DNA from 2 places in the Mucilaginibacter sp. SG538B genome. Region 1 is predicted to be linked to the other one. Evidence: riboswitches for the same ligand, from Rfam matches in the RefSeq annotation. Region 1 holds a riboswitch; the other holds the start of a gene.
What was found. A riboswitch is a leader RNA that binds a small molecule or an ion and turns the genes downstream of it on or off. The one in region 1 is predicted to bind cobalamin.

Region 1 (3,431 bases):
AAAGATCCTGATGTCAGGATTAATAACTGCTGTACTGTCTCCGCCATAGAACAAAAACTTGCAATAAGCCGGGAAATATTCGGGGCGGCGATAGGTGGGTTTGGTGTTTTCGGTGGGGAAGGTACTCATATAACGGTAAATGAAGCGATAGTCATCTATCGTTAAATTAAAGCGTTGCTTTTTAGGGAAAGTTTCAGGAAACAACAACCTTTTAAGCACCATTTGCTGATCGGCGAGAGAGTAAACATTCTTTTCAGAAAAGTCAAGAGGCTTGTTAACCAACCGTTCGCTGCTATCTAAATAAGCTTTACCCTGCAGCATGTTTTCCAGGTGCATGGGATAATTTGACGCATCATATAGCGCCGGTTTCTGATAAATTAGCTTATTATCATTGTAAAAATCAATAGGGTTGGTGTGCTTTGTGCTTTCGCCTGCATCACCTATGGCTAACCTGCCCACAATACGGGTATTGTTAAGATGATACTTCTTTAGCTTTTGATTGATCTCTGCACGGCCGACAAATTCATAGAGCCGGTTATATGCATCATTATCGCTTACCAGCAAGATCTTTTTAATATAATTTTCGATACTCGGCAAACCTGTTGAGGATGATGTATCTATTTTAACTTTAGTCTGGCCGGCAAATGCGCTATCAGTAATCATGACCGATTTGCGGCTTAAGCATTTTATTTTTAATTCGTTAAGTTTCTCAAGCGCAAAAATGGCCGTTGGAAGCTTTACCGTGCTCGCGGGGTAAAAATAATGATGCGCATTAAGATGATAGCTGTATGAAGTAAAGTGCGGAACATTGTCTTTATCCCTGTCGATCCGGGTATATAGGATCTGTATTTCGTTTTGTGCAGGATGGTTCAAAACGCCTGAAAATAGTTCGGGATGGCTATATAGTAAACCTTTCAGAAAAACGGTATCGGGATGTTGGGCAAAACTGCCAAGCGCGCCCATCATCAATAATAAAATGCAGCAATATTTCATCATGATAAATATAGTTATGTAGTTTGAGGTTAACAGATACTTATTGTACTTTTGCAGCGCTTTAGGTTTCATTAAACTATTTTTTTAATGAATTAAAAGGGAATACGGTGTAAATCCGTAACTGTCCCGCAGCTGTAAGCTCCGTAACCGTTGCCAAATCTATACAGCCACTTTCTGTAAACAGGAGGGAAGGCCAGGCAAAATGGGGAGCAAGTCAGAAGACCTGCCAAGGCATTATATGTTATTCATAGCTTTCGGGGATTGAAGCTTGGATGTGAATGCTCTTCGTTTGGCGTGTTTTCATTTTATTCATTTCCGTGTATGCTATTAAGGCTGCATTATTATTTTATACATATCAATCATACATGGAAAAAAAGTACGCTAAAATTATTTTAGGATTCGGTTTGTTAACTGTTGGGTTATCTACCTCAGCAGCATATGCACAGGATACCACACGCACACTCAATACGGTAGTAGTAACTGCAAGCCGGTCGCCTAAAAAACTGTCAGACATTGGCCGCGTTGTTACCATCATTTCTGCCGATGAGATCAATAAATCGCAGGGCAAATCATTGCCTCAATTATTAAATACGGTTGCCGGGATAACTTTTTCTGGTGCAAATAATGCCCCCGGTATCAGCACATCGGTTTTCCTGCGCGGGGCTTCATCTGGCAATACCCTTATCCTGGTTGATGGTTTTCCGGTAAACAATGCTTCGGGCATTGATGGTAGTTATGATCTTAACGCTTTTTCGCTGGATCTGATAGATCATATCGAGATCTTGAAAGGAAGCGGTTCAACGCTGTATGGTTCTGATGCTGTAGCAGGTGTTATTAATATCATCACCAAAAAAGCTAAAGAGCAAGGGTTAACCGGTGGATTGCAGCTAACAGGTGGCAGCTATAATACGTTTAAAGAATCGGCTTCATTAATTGGAAAGGTAAAGAACACGGGTATAGCTGTTAATCTTTCAAATACCGATTCAAAAGGCTTTGCCGCTGCTACAGATACTACCGGCAAAGACGGTTTTAAGAAAGATGGTTTTCACCAACGTTCGGCCAGTGTGAACCTGAGCCAAAATGTTTCATCTAAATTTATTCTGAACGGAAACCTGCAGGTAAGCCACAATACCGGTGATCTTCCTTACGGTGCTTTTATAACCGACAATGATTACACTTATAAAAACACATTTTTATTTGGTGGAGTAGGTGCAAAATTGATTTTGCCAAAAGGTAACCTCAATGTGAACCTGTCGCAAAATACGGTTCAAAATAATTTTACTAACCTGCCATCTGATAACGACGGAACCCACCAGGTTACAAAAAATACAGGCCGTATAACCAATGCCGAAGCTGTATTTTATTATGAATTGAATAAGTATCTGGATATTACCAGCGGCGCGAGCTTTAAATACAGCAACACAAACCAGTACAGCCTGTATGAATCAACGGCCTATCAGGCACCAGCAAGTATTATCAAAGCCGGTGATGCTGCTAATAACATATTCAGCGCGTATACATCTTTATTCTTTAAATACGATATCTTCCACATGGAACTGGGCGGCAGGTATAATAATCACAGCAAATATGGCGACAAGTTTACTTATACCATCAACCCGTCATTATACCTTGCCGATCAGTTTAAGGTCTTCGGTACAATAGCTTCAGCATTTAAGTCGCCTTCGCTATATCAGTTATTTTCTCAATATGGTAATCCTAATTTAAACCCTGAGATCACCACATCGTACGAAGCAGGCTTTGACTGGGAAATTGTTAAAAACACATTGTCATTTAATACGCAGTTTTTTAAGCGTAATACCAAAGATGTTATCTATTTTAAAAACCTGTCTGGCCCTCCTTATAGTCAATATGCAAACGGGCAACAGCAAAAAGATAAAGGCTTTGAAACCGAATTAAAATATCACGATAATAAAATTCATGCATCTGCCTATTACGCTTATGTAACAGGTAAACTAACCGACGAAGCCGGTACACAAACCGGCAACCTTTACCGCAGGCCTAAGAGTACTTTGGGTGCCAACATCAGTTATGATGTTTTAAGTGATTTTGAGGTAGGTGTTAACTACAAATATGCAGGTAACCGTACCGATCTGACTTTTACAAACACTGGATCAGAAGTGATTACACTGAAGCACTATAACCTGGTAAATTTGCATTTGGAATACAAGGCAACCAAAAATCTAAATGTTTTTGGTGACCTTAACAACGTTTTGGATACTAAATACGTAGATTGGTTAGGATATAACACCCTCGGTATCAACTTCATGCTTGGTGCCAGGTATCAATTTAAATAGCGTTTGCTTATTGTTCGGATTATTAAGTAATTTTACGCCATATATAAAATCATGACCGCAAAAGATAACACCAACCGCAACCTGTTCCTGATCCTGATGATCCTGGTTGCTGCCGTATTCAGG
Region 2 (3,431 bases), on a different contig from region 1:
AAAGCAGACCAAATGGTTTTATTTAATAAACCAATTAGTCTATTTTTGTTTTAAATAACAACGCACAGCATACTGTTTTTACGATCTGTTAAATTTCAACATTAAGCTATGAAACTTATAAAAGAACACCACAGGGGCATCAGCACAATTTTAGCGTTCGCGCTGATCCCGCTTTCAGGTTTTGCAACTGATATTTATATACCTTCCCTGCCCTCCATGGCCAGGGAATTAGCTGTCAATAATTCGGCTGTTCAGCTTTCGCTCATCGCGTTTATGATCAGTTCGGGCGTCAGTCAATTGTTTGTTGGCAGCTTGCTCGATAGCTTTGGCCGGTACCGTATCGGTACTGTCTCCTTGCTGGTGTTTGCATTTGCAAGTTTTGTCATAGCTATCTGCCATAATATTGAGCTTATTTATGCCATGCGTATTTTGCAGGGCATCACCGTCGCGCTTATTGTGGTAGGGAAGAGGGCATACTTTGTCGATATTTATTCGGGCGAGCAGCTTAAACATTATACCAGCCTTTTTTCTATCATCTGGGCAACCGCGCCTATTGTAGCGCCTTTTATCGGAGGTTACCTTGAAGCTGCCTTCGGCTGGGAATCCAATTTCCTTTTCCTGGGGATAGCCACTCTTTCGCTACTTGTTTTAGAGTTGGTATACGGTGGCGAATCATTGAAAAATTATCACCCGTTTAAGGCTAAAAGTATTCTGCAGGTTTACCTGGCTACCATTAAAACCCGCGATTTTTCCCTGGGCCTCATCCTGATCTCCCTGAGCTATGCCATGCTGGTGGTGTATGGTATGAGCAGCCCTTTTATAATCGAGCATGTATTTCATTTGTCGCCTGTGGTAACCGGTTATTGTTCGCTGCTTTCGGGGGTATCATTGATGGCGGGCGGTATTATTTCAAAAACCCTCATCAGGAAACCGCTTATCAAAAAAGTATCGGTAGCTCTTGCCCTGCAATTAGGCTTTGCCGCTTTAATGGTGTTTACAGCAGGTATTAAAACAAATTTATTTACGCTGATGGCATTTACAGCATTGGTCCACCTATTATCTGGCTTTATATTCAATAATATATTTGCTTACTGTTTAGGCCGGTTTTCAAAAAATGCGGGTATCGCAAGCGGCGTGACCGGCGGCTCGCTTTATATTATCACTTCATTTTTTAGCTACGGCATTGTAAATATTATGGCCATCAAAAATCAGCAGTTATTAGGAACCGCTTATCTATCGTTCGCGATACTAGCTGTTATTACCCTGGTGCTTTTCATCAAAGCGAGGGCTTCGCACCAAAAACAAGAAGAAGCGGCTGTTATTTTAAATGCTGAGGTAGCTGTATAAGCTGAATGATATCGCCTTAAATAATAGGTGAAGCCGGTAATTAATTATCGGCTTCACCTGTTTTACAATGATACATAAGAATGGTACAATTCAACGCTTTATTAGGCTGATCTGTTTGTTGACCATTGTGCGGGTTACAATTTAACCAAGAAATAACCTGAATATTCAGCCGGCAGATCCTTATATTTGCCCCGATAAGTTCTTTACTTTACTTCATCAACCGGTATAGGTTTTACTTAATTGTAGATTAATAGGGAATCGTGTGTAAATCACGAACTGTCGCGCAACTGTAAGTAACACAAAGGTTTTTGCCAGTAATGTCCACTGTCCTGATGAATGGGGATGGGAAGGACGGCAAAAATGTTACAAGTCAGGAGACCTGCCTAATACTGAATTGACAATGCTTTCGCGGTATGAAGCTTGGTCTGGGTTATGATTACTTGCCTGTTTGGGTCTATGGCCCGTTATGACGGGCTGTGACCATATATTCTCTCCATATTTTACATATCATAAAACATTACGAAGCTTAGCTGAAAGGGCTTTTAACCGATTTATTCATTTAATCAATTAAAAGAAATGCTAACGCAAAATTTAGGTTACCCGCGTATTGGTAGCCGGCGCGAATTAAAAAAAGTCTGCGAAAACTATTGGGCAGGCAAAACGGGCTTAAAAAATGTGCTTACCGTGGGTAAATACATCAGGGAAGAAAACTGGCTACTGCAAAAAGAAGCCGGGATCGACGTGATCCCATCAAATGATTTTTCATTTTATGACCAGGTGCTTGATCATTCACTGATGTTTGGTGCTATTCCTAAACGCTATCATGAAGTGATCAGTCAAAAAGGCAATACCGAGCTCGATCTGTATTTTGCTATGGCCCGCGGCTATCAAAAAGATGGATTGGATGTGGTAGCTATGGAAATGACCAAATGGTTTGATACCAATTACCATTACATAGTACCCGAGTTTTATAAAGACCAGCAGTTTAAACTTTTCTCCACCAAAGTTATCGATGAGTTTTATGAGGCTAAACAATTGGGCATCGTTAGTAAGCCGGTATTGATCGGGCCTGTATCGTACCTGTTGTTGGGCAAGGAGAAAGAGGCTGGTTTCGATAGGATAGACCTGATCAAAAATCTGCTGCCTGTTTATTTTGATATCCTGAATAAGCTTAAAGCTTTGGGTGCCGAATGGGTCCAGTTTGATGAGCCGTTTTTAGCGCTTGATTTAAGCGAAAAACAACAGGAGGTATTTAAAGATACCTATAAGCAATTGAGGAAAGAATTTCCTTTCCTGAAGATAGTTTTGGCAACTTATTTTGAACGCCTGGGCGATAACACTCAATTAGCGGCAACTTTACCTGTTGATGTTTTACATGTCGATTTAGTGCGGGCGCCTCAGCAATTGAATGAAGTAATGGAGCATCTGCCCCAAAAAACTATCCTTTCTTTAGGTGTTGTTGACGGGCGCAATATCTGGAAAAATGATTTTGTTAACTCGCTGGTCATTATAAAGAATGCGAAGGATAAATTAGGTGCCGACCGCGTTTGGATAGCCCCTTCATGCTCATTGATCCATTCGCCATGCGATCTGCAAAATGAAACCAACGATGAAGTGCTTACTCCCGAAATTAAGCAGTGGCTGGCTTTTGCGCGGCAGAAAATAAACGAAGTGGTATTGCTTAGCAAATTATCGGAAGATGTGGTGAGCGATAGCAGCCTGCATCAACTGGCAAAAAACCGGCAGGCAAACGAGGCCCGCCGAACATCTGCACTGATCCATAACCCGGCAGTTAAACAACGGGTAAGCGCCATTACCGAAAATGATGCAAAGCGGATAAGTGCTTTTCCTGCACGGAAAGAGCAACAGCAGCAACTGCTTAACCTGCCGCTTTTTGCTACCACAACTATTGGTTCGTTCCCGCAAACAGCCGAAGTACGAAGCTGGCGTGCCCAATTAAAAAAAGGTGCGATAACCCTGGGGGAGTATAACAAACTGATAGCTGCCGAAACTGAAAAGGCTATAAAATGGCAGGAAGAAATAGGGTTAGATGTGCTGGTACATGGCGAGTTTGAACGTAATGA

Region 2: it holds a riboswitch for cobalamin, as region 1 does, so the genes downstream of both, metE (5-methyltetrahydropteroyltriglutamate--homocysteine S-methyltransferase) here and FHW88_RS08760 (TonB-dependent receptor plug domain-containing protein) in region 1, are expected to answer to the same signal.

Annotation. Positions count from the first base shown of each region.
Region 1 covers NZ_JABMJI010000001.1:2,186,551-2,189,981, reverse strand. Annotated here, with positions in the region: gene FHW88_RS08765 (class A beta-lactamase-related serine hydrolase) at 1-1,065, opposite strand, end outside; cobalamin riboswitch at 1,040-1,239, shown strand; gene FHW88_RS08760 (TonB-dependent receptor plug domain-containing protein) at 1,359-3,308, shown strand; gene FHW88_RS08755 (DUF6580 family putative transport protein) at 3,360-3,431, shown strand, end outside.
Region 2 covers NZ_JABMJI010000003.1:446,899-450,329, reverse strand. Annotated here, with positions in the region: gene FHW88_RS17930 (MFS transporter) at 109-1,347, shown strand; cobalamin riboswitch at 1,558-1,749, shown strand; gene metE (5-methyltetrahydropteroyltriglutamate--homocysteine S-methyltransferase) at 1,924-3,431, shown strand, end outside.